DNA from 4 places in the Ensifer sp. ENS11 genome. Region 1 is predicted to be linked to each of the others. Evidence: riboswitches for the same ligand, from Rfam matches in the RefSeq annotation. Region 1 holds a riboswitch; each other region holds the start of a gene.
The links. A riboswitch is a leader RNA that binds a small molecule or an ion and turns the genes downstream of it on or off. The one in region 1 is predicted to bind cobalamin.

Region 1 (3,945 bases):
GGACGGAGCTGTTAACGCAATGCGAGGCTTGTCGTTGCACCGGCGGCGACAAGCCTTATGATAGGGCTGAAACAGGAAGTGCCGACAGCGACCGAACCCGGACAACAAGGGTGGCGCCGTGCGGTTGCAGGAATGGACGTTCGCCCGTGTTCCGGAACATGAAAACCCTAGCCGCGGCGACCTTGCCGCTGCTTCTGGTTCTTGCCGATCAGGCGCTGGCCTCCAGCGTGTGCGACCGCCTGAACACTCGGCTCGCCGAACTGCCCGCCGCCATCGAAACTACGGCCGATACCCGCGATTATGCGAGCGCGATTTCCCGACAGAACATCGAATTGCGCCGGGCGCGCAACGATCGCCGACGCGCCGGCTGCGGCACAGGCAGCGTCGTCGTCTTCAACGGCGGCGACCCGGATATCTGCACAGACATCAACAGTCTGATCGCCGAGATGGAAGACAATCTGCGCATCCTCAAATCGGAGCGCCAGCAGCTGATGTCAGGCGATGGAGACGATACGCGCCGGCGCATCCTCGCCGCCCTCGAGATCAACGGTTGCTATGGTGGCAGCGAGGAATTTGCGACCGCCGACCCGGACGAGCCGGAAACGTACCGCAACATCCTGCGCGATCTGCCGCCGGACGAAAGCTACGGACCAATGCTGCGGGACGGCGAAATGGGCACCTACCCGCCGGAAAGCGGCGTCTATTCCGGCACGCTTCGCACCATGTGCGTGCGCACTTGCGATGGCGCCTTCTTCCCGATCTCGTCCGAGGCAAGCCCTGTGGACTTCGCCCGCGACGAGCAGGCCTGCCGCGCCCGCTGCCCGGGTGCCGAAACAGAACTATTTTTCCACGACCTGGCGACCGAGGAGAGCGACCAGATGGTCTCCGCCTCGACGGGACGCCCCTATAAAGAACTGCCAAACGCCTTTGCCTATCGGACGCGCGGCGTCGGCAAGCCGGGCATTTGCGGTTGCCAGATTCCAAAGATCGCGACGACGCCCAAGGCTTCCAGTGGCAACACTGGCAACAGCGAATCGTCGATCATCGTCATCGAGGGCAAGAAGGAAGCGGCCGCCCCTACCGCCAAGGCGGCTGCGGAGGAGCGCCCCTACGATCCCGCCAAGAGCAAGGTGCGGGTCATCGGGCCGACGTTCCTTCCCCAGGAGGAAACGTCGATCGACCTTCGCCATCCGAAGGGTCCGGGCTACCAGCCGGTTCAGAGCAACTGATCGCAGCGTCTGCCTTTCGGCAGGTTCCCCAGCCTTCCTCGAACACCAGCTCCTCCAGCGGCAGCCGCTGGCGCCAGCCCTTAACCGCAAGTTCCGGCTCCTGGTAAAGGCGATCGACATATCCGAGGCAAAGCCAGGCGACGATCACGACATGATCGGGAATGCCGAGGATCGCCTTGATCTCATTTTCATGAAAGATACTGACCCAGCCGACACCAACGCCTTCGGCGCGCGCCGCAAGCCAGAGGTTCTGCACGGCACAGACGGTGGAATAGAGATCCATCTGCGGGTTATGGGTGCGCCCGAGAACGACCGCTCCACCGCGCGTGCGGTCGCAGGTGACGCAGATGCTCAAGGGTGCCTTGCGGATCCCCTCCAGCTTCAGGGAGCGGTATTTCGCTTGGCGGTCGCCATCGAACATCAATGCCGCTTCGTCGTTGGCGCGGGAAAAGGCCTGCCATACCCGCTCGCGGGTTTCGGCCTGCCGGACCACGACGAAATTCCACGGTTGCATGAAACCCACCGATGGCGCCCGGTGCGCAGCATTGAGCAGGCGCATCACCACATCGTCAGGCAAGGGTTCGGCCAGGAACTGATCCCGCACGTCCCGGCGCGTTTCGATGGCTCGATAGACGGCTTCGCGCTCGTCGGATGAAAAGGCCTCTGCAGCCGCAAGGCCGCCATTAGCGTCAGTCAGCATCGTTCGATCCCCAACAATGCACAACCTTCCGCCGTCCGCGCGGATATCGGTCTATCTTGCCAGGCCGGTCTTCTGACTTCGGATCAACCGGCCGCCTCACCTTCCCAGATCACATGAAGATCCAGTGGCAAGATCTTGAGCAAGCTCAAAATCCCTAGAGGCAGTCGTCCCCGTCACAGCGTTGGGCACGTTCCGGAATAACACCGGATTCCCGATTCTCCCGCGTTGCGGGCACCTGACGGCGTCATAAGGGCACAGCCCACAGGGAATGACAAGCAAGTCCGGCGTCGCTTGCCGGTCACTCCACAGGGCCTCGCGACAGCGTCAGATGTCAGAGCGGCGCGACCGGATGCGGCGAGCCGTCATAGCCGCCCCACACCGACTGGTCGAAGCAGATGACCGACCCCGTCATCAGGCCGGACTCATCCGACGAGAGATAGGCGCAGGCACGCGCGACTTCCTTGGGGTCGACAAGCCGACCGAAGGGTTGGCTGGCGGCCGCCTTTTCGAGCCAGTCGTCTGCCGCCCCATGAAATTCGCGCTGGATGCGGTCTTCCCCTTCGGACGCCATCCAGCCGATATTGAGGCCATTGACGCGAATGCGGTTGCGCAGCAGCGCATAGGAGGTGTTCTTGGTCAGCGTCTCCAGCGCCCCCTTCGACGAGCAATAGGCGGCGATAAACGGCTGACCGGCCATCGCCGACATCGAGCCAATATTGACGATGGTGCCCTGCGTGCCCTCCCGCCGCATCAGCTTTACCGCTTCCTGCATCAGGAAGAACGGTGCGCGCACATTGACAGCGAACATCCGGTCGAACAGTTCGGGGCTGGTGTCCAGGCTGGTGCCGCGATCGGTGATCGCCGCCGCATTGACCAGCGCATCGACGCGCCCGAATGTGGCGTCGCAGGCGCTGACGACCTTGCGCGCGTCCTCGACCTTTTCGAGGTCTGCCTCGACATAAAGTACCTGCGCGCCGGTTGCCTTGCGGATCTGCTCGGCCTTCGCTTCGCCCTTGGCAACGTTGCGTCCACAGATGACGACACCTTTAGCCCCACGTTCCGCAAACAGGTTGGCGATCGTTGCGCCCAGCCCCTGCGTCCCGCCGGTGACGATGGCGATCTTGCCGTCGAGACGGCCATATTGCTCGGTCATGAAAGTCCTCCCAGAATTGAAAGTGAGATGAAAACAGGGCGACCGGCCCCCGCCGCAGAACGCCGGGGACCGGAAAGATCGATTCTGCCGTTCAGCTCAGCTTGCGCTGTGCCTGCTCGCCAAGCGCGCTTCTGAAATCCGCATCGCTCCACCTGCCTGCCAGCGCCTCATGCATCAGTTGCGCCTGGGTCTTCGGCGCGAGACCGCCCAGCGGCGGATCGCGATCGAGATTGGTCGGGAAGGAATAGCCCTCGGCACAGGACGCAATCGCATTGGCCGCCTCATCGGCCGAAAGCGTGCCGGATGCCACGAGTGCGGTCAGCGCCGGGTAGAGGGCTGCACTCATCCTGGCGCGATCGACGGTCTCCATCGCCCTCCCGAAGGCCGAGGAGACCTGGAGCAGGTTGGCGACGCGCTTGATATCAGTCGAATGATTGCTGCCGGCCGCATGGAAGAGAGCCGGGTTGAAGAAGACGACATCGCCCTTTTCCAACGGCAGCTGCACGTGATGCTGGTCGAAATAGGCCCGGAACTCCGGACGTTTCAACGCGAGATAGCCGGGCACGTAGGTCTGGCTATAGGGAAGGAAAAGCGTTGGACCGCTCTCGATCGGCATGTCGCAATGGGCAACGGCACCTTGCAACGTCAGCACCGGCGACAGCCTGTGCACATGAACAGGATACTGCTCAATGACATCAGAGGTCTGGAATCCCAGATGATAGTCGCGATGGGCCGCCTGCGACGCGCCGCCGGGATTGACGCGATTGACCTGCGCCGTCAGCTGGTAGTTCGGACCAAGCCAGGCTTCGCTGACGAGCGCGATGATGGCGTTGGCGTAATAGGCGGCAAAGTTCTCAGGGCTT
Region 2 (3,945 bases), on a different contig from region 1:
GGGTGGTGCCCTTGTAGAGCCCGCGGGATTCGATGAGGTAGGGCGCGAGGTCCGCCGGGTTCGTCAAGGCATTGGCGCTGCCGACGATGTCGATGAAGGAGGCGATCAGTTCGGGAGAGGGGAGCGTCGTCGTCATGGCCCTGCCTTCGCAAATGCGCCCGACGGCGCTACTGCATAATTCCTTAAATCGGAATCGAATTAAGGACAAAATTATGCAGCGGGTTTAGAGCGTTACAGCGTCCTTTGCGCGTCATATTTGACGCACGGCGCTGGAAAAGTGCCTGTCGGTCAGTCTCTGGGGGCGGCAGCACGCTGCAGCCGGTCGAGGATCGCCTCTCCCAACCCTTCCGAAGGGATGGGGCCGAAGGCGATGGTTGCGGAGCCGCTGGCATCCGCCCTCTTCATATAGTCGAAAAGATTGGCAGCTGCCTCGCGCAGGCTGCCTGCCGGGCTGAGGTCGAGTACGATCGCGGCGTGCTCTTCGCCGGGGAGCGACGCATTGCCGAACCGGATCAGCGCTTCTCCCGGACGCACGTCGGCGGCGTCGAGCCGGACAGCTGCGCCCGGCGCGTAGTGCGAGGCGAGCATGCCCGGGGCCTCGATAGTCGCTCCGGCGCTCTGCGGCCTCGAGACGGTAAGGCCGGTCAGCCTTTCGATTTCGAAGACGTCGAGACCGCCCGGACGCAGCAGGCGCAGCGCGCCGTCCTCGACCTTGATGATCGTCGATTCAAGCCCGATCTCCGCAGAGCCGGCGTCGAGAATGAGCTTGAGGCGCGGCCCGAGATCGGCTTCCACATGGGCAGCGCTTGTGGGACTGATCTTGCCCGACGTATTGGCGCTCGGTGCGGCGAGCGGGCGGCCGAAGCGGGCAATCACCCGACGTGAAAAGCCATCAGGCATGCGGATGCCGAGCGTGTCGAGGCCGGCCGAGGCAAGCGCGTGCACGGTGCTTGTTGTGCGCTGGGGCAGGATCAACGTCAGCGGGCCGGGCCAGAACGCTTCGGCCAGGCGCCGCGACAACGAATCGAATGTCACATGGGCTTCAGCCATCGCCATGTCTGACACATGCGATATCAGTGGGTTGAAGCGTGGACGCCCCTTCATCTCATAAATACGGCTGATCGCATCGGGATTGGTGGCGTCCGCTGCCAGGCCGTAGACCGTCTCGGTCGGAATCGCGACGGGCTCGCCTTCGGCAAGCACCGCACAGGCACGCTCGATCGCCCGTTCCGGCTCGGTCCGTGTATCGATGATTTCGGCCATGTCGCTTCCGTTTCCCTTTCCGAGGCTTCCTTAAAGGAGCCACGGTGAAAACAGAACGATTTTCTTCAGGCAACCGGGTCTGCGCTTCAGAGGCTGCGAATGATGCGCTTCAATGCCTCGTCGCGCGCGCCGAGCATCAGCACGTTCTTGAGCGCGACTTTCGGGTCGTCGGTACGAAAGAGCAGCCCGTTGTCGCGAACGCTGCGATTGATGGTCATCTGCCCCTCTGGCGCATCGGGCTCGATGGCAACGGCGAAGTACATTCGGGAATAGCCGGTCTGGATGCGTTCGAAGAAGTGTTTCTCGTCGCCGAGGTCACAGAAGAAGTTGGCGAAATAGAACGACCAGGTGACGTCCTTGGACGGGGCGAGATGTGTTCTCGCCGCCGTGACATGGCAATAGCCGAGATGCGGCCGACCGGTGAGCGTGCGGTGGAAGATCATCTTGGGAAACTGGATCGAGGTATGGAAGCCGTTCATCCGCTTGTGCGTCGTTTCGCCGGCGGTCGTCAGCTTGTGGGCGGTGCGCTCGGCAACCTCGTCATAGCTCAGATAACGCCGCTCGCGCTGCGACCATTGACGCCTTTCTATGCGGCCGGTGCGCAGGAACTCGGTGTGGACCGCTGTCTTCGGAGCGATCGTTGGCAGCTTCTCGGCTGCGGCGTCGTAGTATTTGAGCTTTGCCATGAACTTCAATGCGCTGTTTGCCGGTTCGGCCGGTTTCTCCGTCAGGCGACGCTAATGCATTATGGTTAATGGAAGATTTCACTCGCGTCGGTGGGCCTTGCCCCGCGTCACGGGAAGACATGTCGCAAAATGGCGAAGGATCCGCGCTTTCTCGCAAGCCTTGCCGGAAAAAGCGACAATTGCTCAATCCTTGAGCTATCCTATTGTTTACAATGAAAAATGATCAATCACAGGGCGTTTGGTGCGCTTGATGTGCTGTGTCGTCTTTCTGGAATCGGATGTCGTTAATCGGCAGCTACGACGATGGCTTCCGCGATTAGATATGCCTACTCAAGGTGCTGTCTTTTAGGGAAGGCGGAGAATTGGGAAGCCGGTCAAAACCCGGCGCTGCCCCCGCAACGGTGGTGGAGCGAAAGCCACGGCACAAAGCCACTGGACGGTTCCGTCCGGGAAGGCGCCGGGCTGGTCCTTGCGGACGGCTCCTGAGCCCGGAAACCAGCCTTGACGCGAACAGACCGTAACGGGTTGCGGCGGGCAGCCGGATCGGAGCCGTCATCGCACAGGCAATGCGCCCGTGCGGGTTCCAGTCCTGCCTCTCCGAAACAAGGCGAACGAGGACAGGACATGGACATCAAGGGCGATATGCTCCGCAAGCTGAAGGGTCGACGCGACGGCTACAGCCTCGACCGGGCCTTCTACATCGACCCCGACTACTACAGGCAGGATCTCGAAAGCATCTGGTACAAGGACTGGTTGTTCATCGGCCACGACTGCGAGATCCCGCGTGCCGGTAACTATTTCACCGTCCAGGTCGGCGATTATCCTGTCATTATCGTTCGCGACCGACAGGGCACGATCCGCGCCCTGCACAATTCCTGCCGTCATCGCGGTTCTCGCGTCTGCGCGCAGCACAAGGGCTCTTCGGCCAAGCTCGTCTGTCCCTATCACCAATGGACCTATGAGCTCGACGGCGCGCTGCTCTTTGCCCGCCAGATGGGCGAGGATTTCGACAAGGCGGCCCACGGCCTGAAGCCGATCCACTGCGAGACCGTCGGCGGTTACATCTTCATCAACCTGTCCGAGCAGCCGATGGATTTCGGCCCGTTCCGCGACATGGTCGCGCCCTATCTTGCGCCGCACCGCCTGGGTGAAACCAAGGTCGCCTTCGAAAGCACGATCATCGAAAAGGGCAACTGGAAACTCGTCTGGGAAAACAACCGGGAGTGCTACCATTGTGCCGCCAACCACCCCGAACTTTGCCGCACCTATCCCGAAGCGCCGACGGCGACCGGTGTGCAGGGCGCCAAGGATGATCCCGTCATTGCCGCGCATTGGGCGAAATGCGAAGCAGCCGGACTGCCGAGCGAGTTCCGGATGTCCGAGACCGGCCAGTTCCGCTCGGCGCGCATGCCGTTGATCGACGACGCCGAGAGCTACACCATGTCCGGCGCCCGCGCCGTGCGGCGGCAACTGTCGGCAGACGTTAGCCAGAAGCATATCGGCACGCTCCTGCTCTTCCATTATCCCTCGACCTGGAACCATGTGCTGGCCGACCACGCCATCACCTTCCGCGTCCTGCCGCTCGGCCCGGAGCTGACGCAGGTGACGACCAAGTGGCTGGTCAACAAGGACGCGGTTGAAGGCGTCGACTACAATCTCGAGCAACTGACGCATGTCTGGACCGAGACCAACGATCAGGACCGCCAGATCGTCGAGGAGAACGCCTTTGGTATTCGCTCGCCGGCCTACCAGTCAGGCCCCTATTCGCCCGAACACGAAGGCGGCGTGATGCAGTTCGTCGAGTGGTATTGCAAGTTCATGGAACAGCGCCTGCAGGGCGAGGCTGCTCCGCTTTCCCGGGTCGCCTGACATGCAGATGGCATCCTCGTTCCATCATTTCGACGAGCTTCATGTCTGGATCGACAGGCAGAACATGCTCGAATGCACATCGGCCGTGATCGAGACCGCCGATGTGATGACCTTTACCTTCCGGGCG
Region 3 (3,945 bases), 170 kb from region 1:
CGGCCTTGAGCAGCGGTTTTGCCGGCTGCGGCTTTTCCGCGTCTGAGATCAACGCCTCGGCGTAGTCGAGGAACAGGCCGGCATTGTCAGCGCCGCCCTCGGTGAAATAGGCCCAGAGGCGCTGGCGGTCGTCGGCCTCAACGGTCGAAAACGGCTCGAGGCCGGGATCGGGCTTGTCGTCGCCGGGCAGCACCGCGATCTGGAAGCGGTGGGTGACGGCGGCGGCATGCAATGCTTCCAGCACATAACGGAAATAGCTGGCGCCACCGAGCGGCCTGACCACGATGAGTTTTGCATGCCTTGCCGTGCGCTCGACATAGGTGTCGACCGACATCGGGTGCATCAGGTTCATCAGGCTGGCGATGCGCAGGCTCAGCTCCCCGTCGCGCCGGCCATGGGCCGCCGCGATCGACGAAAGCTCGGTGTCGGCGGCCGACAGGAAAAGCACGTCGGCCGGCGTTTGCCCCAGGTCGATCGCCTCGTTGCCGTCGGCGATCGTTCCTTTCTGGGCGAGAAGCAGATGCATGTTTCTGTCCGTTCGAGCAATTCCAGGAAAAGCGTGAAATGGCTTTCCTGGAATTGCGTTGCTTCAAGGAGTTAGGCGAGTGCGGTGATGGCGGCGCGCACCGCAGCTTCGTCCATGTCGTGCAGGCCGATGACGACGAGGCGCGTACCGCGCTTCTCGCCAGCCGCCCAGGCACGGTCGTAATACTGGTCGATGCGGGCGCCAACGGCCTGGATCAGCAGGCGCATCGGCTTGCCGGGCACGTCGGCAAAGCCCTTGAGGCGCAGCACGTCATGCTCTGATATCACGCCCTTGAGGCGATCGATGAAACCTGCCGGATCGGCAATCGCGCCGAGCTCGACGACGAAGCTGTCGAACTCGTCATGAGAGTGCTCCTCGCCGGCCTCATGTTCCATCTCGTGGTGAGACTTGCGGTTGGCGATATCGCTTTCCGTGCCGACGCCGAGGCCGAGCAGGATGGCAGCGGCAACTTCGCCGTTCTTCGCCTCGATCATTGTTGGCTTGCGGTTAGTGCGCGAAGCGACCTCGTCGCGCACGGCCTTGAGGCCGGAGGCGTCGATCAGATCGGTCTTGTTGAGCACGATCAGGTCGGCGGCGGTCAACTGGTCCTCGAACAGTTCCTCGATCGGGCTTTCGTGGTCGAGATTGTCGTCCTCGACACGCAACGCATCGACCTTGTCATGGTCGTCGGCAAAACGGCCGGCGGCAACGGCGGCACTGTCGACCACGGTGACGACGCCATCGACGGTGACTTCGCTGCGGATATCAGGCCAGTTGAAGGCGGCGATCAGCGGCTGCGGCAAAGCGAGGCCCGAGGTTTCAATGATGATATGGTCAGGACGATTTTCGCGCTCGAGCAGCTTGGTCATGGTCGGGATGAAATCATCGGCAACCGTGCAGCAGATGCAGCCATTGGTAAGCTCAATGATATCGTCTTCCGAGCAGGCTTCTGCGCCGCAGCCCTTCAGCACGTCGCCGTCGACGCCGAGATCGCCGAACTCGTTGATGATGAGCGCAATGCGCTTGCCATCGGCGTTCTGCAGCAGATTGCGGATCATCGTCGTCTTGCCGGCACCGAGGAAGCCGGTGATGACGGTCGCCGGGATCTTGCCCTGGTTGGCTCTGGCAGTGGTCATGGATCAACCCTTCATTTTCAGCGGCAATCCGGCCGCGACAAAGTAAACTTCCGCGGATTTCTCCGCAACGATCTGGTGAAGCCGGCCGGCATGGTCGCGGAAATCGCGGACCATGCGGTTCTCGGGCACGATGCCGAGGCCGACTTCGTTGGAAACAAGGATGAGGCGCGCCCGCGCCTCCGGCAGGAAAGCGGCAAGGGCCGCGAACTCTGCCGCCATGTCGCGCCCTTCCATCATCAGGTTGGTGACCCACAGCGTCAGGCAGTCGACGAGCACCACGCGGTTCTCGTCATCGATGCGCGTCAGCAGCGAAACGAGGTCGAGCGGCTCTTCATGCGTCGTCCAGCCTTCGCCGCGCCTTGCCCGGTGATGGTCGATGCGCTCGCGCATCTCGTCGTCCCAGGCACGGCCGGTCGCGACATAGTGCATGCCGAGCCCGGAGGCTTCGACGAGCCTTTCGGAAAAGCTGGATTTGCCGGAACGGGCACCGCCGAGGACCAGAACCGGCCCGGCATGGGAAATGCTCATGTGCGTTGCAGCCTCACGCGCTTGGTCGCGAATTCGAGCGGCAACAGGATTTCACCGCGCCGACGGCGCGTTCGGGAAACGATCGATGAGCCAAGACAACCTCCGTGATGGCGTGGGAAGCGGGCTTCCCTTCGGGCGGAATGCCCCTGTCGGACGGCAGGTCTCCTGGCTCACGGCGTCACGAGTCCACCACATCGCGCCCCGCGTGATCACGCGAAGACCGATGCTTGGGCCCGAACGGCCCGCCTCACCTTCCCGGCGTTTTCTGGTTTCGTGAAAGGCGGACGATTCGTAGAAGAAGAGGCGTCCAACCCGGCTGATCACGAAGCCACGCCAGTGGCTTTTCCGGCTGAATTCCAAACCGCCTTCGATTGCCCCATGCAATCGAAAGGAAGCCGGCTATCAGCCCGATGGCGAACCCTGACCGTTCTACAGTCGCGGGGTCGGCTGCGATAAGGATGCCCGATTTGGGTCCATCCGTCACATTCCCAATTATTCCCCCGCATCGCCACGATCCGGGGAAACCATCCAACGTCAGATGATTAGGAAGCGGGCGCCGCAAAGTCAATCGACGCGTGCGACACGCCACCCGTCGAGATGCGGCGCGCGACAATTTGCCGGCAGCAGGCCGCAAAGGCCACTCCTGCATGTTTTTATCCTTAGATGGTATTCGACCTAAGGATAAAAACATGCAGCAATTCAAAGTGTTACAGCGACCTTTGCGCGTCCAGTAAGACGCGCGGCGCTGTAGTCGACGTCGGAGCGGACGCTCCACGGCAACTGAACTTTATTTTAGCAACGTCAGATATTGCGATAGAGTAGCCGAAAGTCGTTTCGATTATCCGGAAGGCAGATGGAACGCAGGCTCACCGCCGTGATGATTGCCGACGTTTCCGGCTATGGACTGCTCACCCAAGCCGACGAAGAGGGTACGTGTGCCCGCTTTCAGGCCGATCTGCACGGCCTGTTCGAACAAAGGATTGCCGCACATCGCGGGCGGTTGATCAAGACCATGGGCGACGGGTTATTGGTCGAGTTCCAGAGTGTCGTCGAGGCGGTCCGTTGTGCGGTGGAGGTTCAGCGCGCGAAATCCGAAAGCCGCGGCTCCGATCAGGGTCGACTGGAATTCCGCATCGGCATCAATCTTGGCGACGTCATCGTTGAAGGCGACGACATTCACGGCGATGGAGTGATCATTGCCGAGCGCCTGCAGAGCCTCGCCGAACCGGGTGGGATCATCATCTCCGGCACCGCCTACGACCAGGTCGAGAAGCACCTCGATGTCGGCTTCGTCTTTCTCGGCGAACAACGCCTGAAGCATATCGAAAAGCCGGTGCGGACTTACCGGCTGGGGCTGAACGAAGCCCGCCCCGGCAGCGTAAAGGTCGCTGGGCGCCACGCGAAGCGCTGGGCGGCACTCGTTACGTCTGCTGTCGTGCTCGGCGCTGCTGCCGGCGTGGCCTGGTGGCGGCCCTGGGAGTCGCCTGTGGAAACGGTCCAGATACAACCACCGAACCTGACCGCGCCGGACAAGCCGTCGATCGCGGTGCTTCCGTTTGCCAACGTGAGCGACGATCCCAGGCAGGAGTATTTCGCCGATGGCATGACCGATGGCCTTGTCACCGAGCTGGCTCAGGTATCCGGCTTGTTCGTTATCGCGCGTAACTCGACCTTCACCTACAAGGGCAGGGCGGTGACACCCAGGCAGGTGTCCAAGGAACTCGGTGTCCGATACGTCCTCGAAGGCAGTGTGCA
Region 4 (3,945 bases), on a different contig from region 1:
GGCGATATTCAGCGAGCCGAGATTGCAGGAGATGTCCTTGCCCAGGTGCTTGTAGGACAGGTCGTCATTGTACTCGCTGGCTTCGCTGACCTGGAGGATTTCTGAGCAGAGGTTGCTCATGGTGATGCGGCCGGCGATCGGGTTGGCGCGGTTCACCGTGTCTTCGAACATGATGTAGGGATAGCCCGACTCGAACTGGATTTCGGCCAGCACCTGGAAGAACTCGCGCGCCTTGATCTTCTTCTTGCGGATCCGGCTGTCGGCGACCATTTCCCGATATTTTTCCGTGACCGAGATGTCGGTGAAGGCAACGCCGTAGACGCGCTCCACGTCATAGGGCGAGAACAGGTACATGTCCTCGTTGTTCTTGGCGAGTTCGAAGGTGATGTCGGGAACGACGACGCCCAGCGACAGCGTCTTGATACGGATCTTCTCGTCGGCGTTCTCCCGCTTGGTGTCGAGGAAACGCATGATGTCGGGGTGGTGGGCGTTGAGATAGACGGCGCCGGCACCCTGGCGGGCGCCAAGCTGGTTGGCGTAGGAGAACGAATCCTCCAGCAGCTTCATCACGGGAATGATGCCGGACGACTGGTTTTCGATCTGCTTGATCGGGGCGCCGGCCTCGCGGATGTTGGTAAGCGACAGCGCCACGCCGCCGCCGCGCTTCGACAATTGTAGCGCCGAATTAATGCCGCGCGCGATCGATTCCATGTTGTCCTCGACCCTCAGCAGAAAGCAGGAGACGAGCTCGCCGCGCTGCTTTTTGCCGGCGTTGAGGAAGGTCGGGGTCGCCGGTTGGAAGCGACCGGAGATGATCTCGTCGACCATGTCGCGCGCCAGCGCCTCGTCGCCGCGCGCCAGCGTCAGCGCCACCATGCAGACCCGGTCCTCGTAGCGCTCGAGGTAGCGCTTCCCGTCGAAGGTCTTCAGCGTGTAGCTGGTGTAATATTTGAAGGCGCCGAGAAAGGTCGGGAAACGGAACTTCTTGTCATAGGCGTGATCGAACAGGTCGCGCACGAAGTTGAACGAATACTGGTCGAGAACCTCCTGCTCGTAGTAGCCCTCGGTGACGAGGTAATCGAGTTTTTCGCGCAGGTTATGGAAGAACACGGTGTTCTGGTTGACGTGCTGCAGGAAGTACTGCTTTGCCGCCAACCGGTCCTTGTCGAGCTGGATCCGGCCGTCCTCGTCATAGAGGTTCAGCATGGCGTTCAGCGCGTGGTAATCGAGCGCCGATTCCGTCGCCTTCAAGGGGCGTTCGAGTGTTGAGACGTCCAAAATCGTTCCATCCCGTTTTTGACATTGGCGACGTCCTCATCGGTTCCCAACAGTTCGAACCGGTAGAGATAGGGCACCTGGCACTTGGCCGAGATCACGTCGCCGGCGATCCCGTAGGTCGCGCCGAAATTGCTGTTGCCCGCGGCAATCACGCCGCGGATGTGGGAGCGGTTGTCCGCATCGTTGAGAAAGCGGATCACCTGTTTGGGCACGGCGCCCCGGCCGTCGTCGCCGCAATAGGTCGGGACGACGAGCACATAGGGTTCGTGCACGTCGAGCGGCGCGTCGGCCGCGCTGACGGGAATGCGTCTGGCGCGCAGGCCGAGCTTGCCGACGAAGCGATGGGTGTTTTCCGAGCGGGTGGAAAAATAGACGATCAGCCCCATCGCGCCGTACCTCGGCTTCAGGACAGTGCGCTGATCTTGTCGGGGCGGAAGCCTGCCCAGTGCTCCGGACCGGCGATGACGACGGGAACCTGCATGTAGCCAAGGCCCTTGACCGTCTCGAACGCGTCCTGGTCGACCGAAATGTCGATCACCTCGTAATTGACGCCCTGGCGGTCGAGCGCGCGATAGGTTGCGGTGCACTGGACGCAGGCGGGCTTGCTGTAGACGGTGACGTTCATTTCTTCCTCGTTTGGTCGGCTGGATCTGGGCATGAAAAGGCATGCGGATACGCACAAGCGATCCGGCGAAATGCAGGACTGGCAGGATGACCGCTTGCTCGGGTCGAGAAGACCCGGGCGCGGTTGTTCGTCAGATTCGCGGCTTCCCGCGCCTCTTCATTGGCGAATGATAGGAATTCGATGACGCGGACATGACTTCACCCCGAAGTTGAAGACGGCGCTTCCGGGGAGACGTCGAGACGATCAGGCAGGTTTCATCCTGCCCCATGCACACCTCTGACCTCTCCGGACACCCCGCCCGTGGACGTTTATCGATCGAGGCAGGTCTCCTGGCTCACGGGTCGGTGCTTCTGTCCGGACCTTCCCGATGCATCATGCTTCAGTGGCCGAATGCTGGACAGTTGCTCGCCGTTTACAGTTGCGGGGGCAGCCACGGCTTAGCCAAGCGAAATCGCTACGACGGCACCGTATTCCCATCTTCGCTCCCAATCCTTGCGAATCGGGAGAACCTCGAACACTAGATATAGTATATGTCGGGAAAATTGCGTCAATAGGTTCCATGTCGAAGCCACCTGGGAGGCGGACAATATTTTTTCGGGTGTGGATAGCGGGGAGTAAACGACAAGTGTCGGCGAAGCCTGTGGATGGAGAGCCGTCATTGACAGCTCTGCTGAAATCCTCAAGCCGCGAAGGCGGGAACAGGACGATTGTCCCCGTCGACTGCCACCATGATGAAGGCGCCATGGGCAGTCAGGGTCTGTTTCGCTCCCGTCAAATCCTCTGACCACAATTCGACATCGACCGTCGTCGAGCTCCGTCCGGTGCGCACAATCCTGGCGACAAGCTCGATGATCGAGCCAACGGTGATCCGGTGCTTGAAATCGATGCGCTGGCAGGAGGCGAGCACTGTCGTCTTGCGGCTCGCCCGTGTCGCCGCGCCGAAGGCGGCCTTGGTCATCTGCGCCAGCGCGTCGCCGCCAAACATGGCGCCGAAGCTGTTGGCCTGATCCGGAAAGACGATATCGACCATGCGCACGGCATCGTCTTTTGGCGCTCCGATCGCATCGGTGTCGAGAGAAGGCAACGACCAGCCGGCGCCCTTGCCCTCCGGCATCGCGACCATGGTGAACTGGCCGCGGGCGCACAGATCGCGGGTGCCGGCCGTCAGATCTTCCGCGATCATATCGACTTCGACGACCATCGAACGCCGCCCGACCCGGATCGGGCGGCCGCTGCAGCTGACGATATGGCCGATGTGGGCGGGGCCGCGGAAGTCGACGCGATCGCAGGAGGCGGTGACGAAGGGAACGCGGCCGTGGCGCGTGGCGACGATGAAGGCGGTCCGGTCCATGAGTGCGAGGCCCGCACGGCCGAAGAGCGTGCCGTGGTGATTGGTGTCGCCGGGAAAGACGATGTCGATCAAGGTGGCGGGCGCCGGGGTTTCCCCCGGCGCCTTCTCGATATTGCTATCGTCCGTCATGCGTTTGCGGCCTCTTGCCGGCCGGCAGTGAAGGATTGGCGCAGCGTTTGCGCCGCCGCGACCATGTTGACGAGCGCCGGGCGAACTTCCTCCCACCGCCTTGTTTTCAGCCCACAATCCGGATTGACCCAGATCTGCGCCGGCGTCAGACCGTCGGTCGCCTGTTCGATCAGATGCACCATCTCGTTGACAGTGGGTACCCGCGGCGAGTGGATGTCGTAGACGCCGGGGCCGATCTCGTTCGGATAGGCCTGATCGATAAAGGCGCCGAGCAGCTCCATCTTCGAGCGCGAGGTTTCGATGGAGATGACATCGGCATCCATTGCCGCAATCGCCGCCATGATGTCGTTGAACTCCGAGTAGCACATGTGGGTGTGGATCTGGGTTTCGTCACCGACGCCGGAGGCGCTGATGCGGAAGCACTCGACCGCCCAGTCGAGATAGGCCTTTCGATCGGCCTGTCTCAGTGGCAGTCCCTCGCGCAGCGCCGGTTCGTCGATCTGGATCACGGCGATACCGGCCGTTTCCAGGTCGGTGACTTCGTCGCGCAGCGCCAGTGCGA

Region 2: another riboswitch for cobalamin. It lies ahead of IB264_RS07065 (aromatic ring-hydroxylating dioxygenase subunit alpha); the one in region 1 lies ahead of bluB (5,6-dimethylbenzimidazole synthase).
Region 3: another riboswitch for cobalamin. It lies ahead of cobU (bifunctional adenosylcobinamide kinase/adenosylcobinamide-phosphate guanylyltransferase); the one in region 1 lies ahead of bluB (5,6-dimethylbenzimidazole synthase).
Region 4: another riboswitch for cobalamin. It lies ahead of nrdH (glutaredoxin-like protein NrdH); the one in region 1 lies ahead of bluB (5,6-dimethylbenzimidazole synthase).

What each region holds. Positions count from the first base shown of each region.
Region 1 is NZ_JACVAN010000004.1:269,384-273,328, reverse strand. It holds gene IB264_RS10550 (DUF2865 domain-containing protein) at 159-1,229, shown strand; gene bluB (5,6-dimethylbenzimidazole synthase) at 1,138-1,929, opposite strand; cobalamin riboswitch at 1,974-2,183, opposite strand; gene IB264_RS10540 (SDR family oxidoreductase) at 2,261-3,082, opposite strand; gene IB264_RS10535 (phytanoyl-CoA dioxygenase family protein) at 3,174-3,945, opposite strand, start outside.
Region 2 is NZ_JACVAN010000002.1:604,727-608,671, reverse strand. It holds gene IB264_RS07080 (FAD-binding oxidoreductase) at 1-136, opposite strand, end outside; gene IB264_RS07075 (L-threonylcarbamoyladenylate synthase) at 289-1,263, opposite strand; gene IB264_RS07070 (DUF6656 family protein) at 1,350-1,949, opposite strand; cobalamin riboswitch at 2,266-2,468, shown strand; gene IB264_RS07065 (aromatic ring-hydroxylating dioxygenase subunit alpha) at 2,574-3,818, shown strand; gene IB264_RS07060 (hybrid-cluster NAD(P)-dependent oxidoreductase) at 3,820-3,945, shown strand, end outside.
Region 3 is NZ_JACVAN010000004.1:103,726-107,670, reverse strand. It holds gene cobN (cobaltochelatase subunit CobN) at 1-526, opposite strand, end outside; gene cobW (cobalamin biosynthesis protein CobW) at 598-1,662, opposite strand; gene cobU (bifunctional adenosylcobinamide kinase/adenosylcobinamide-phosphate guanylyltransferase) at 1,666-2,190, opposite strand; cobalamin riboswitch at 2,328-2,734, opposite strand; gene IB264_RS09760 (adenylate/guanylate cyclase domain-containing protein) at 3,044-3,945, shown strand, end outside.
Region 4 is NZ_JACVAN010000003.1:295,448-299,392, forward strand. It holds gene nrdE (class 1b ribonucleoside-diphosphate reductase subunit alpha) at 1-1,278, opposite strand, end outside; gene nrdI (class Ib ribonucleoside-diphosphate reductase assembly flavoprotein NrdI) at 1,248-1,664, opposite strand; gene nrdH (glutaredoxin-like protein NrdH) at 1,682-1,903, opposite strand; cobalamin riboswitch at 2,205-2,431, opposite strand; gene IB264_RS08435 (acyl-CoA thioesterase) at 2,583-3,383, opposite strand; gene metE (5-methyltetrahydropteroyltriglutamate--homocysteine S-methyltransferase) at 3,380-3,945, opposite strand, start outside.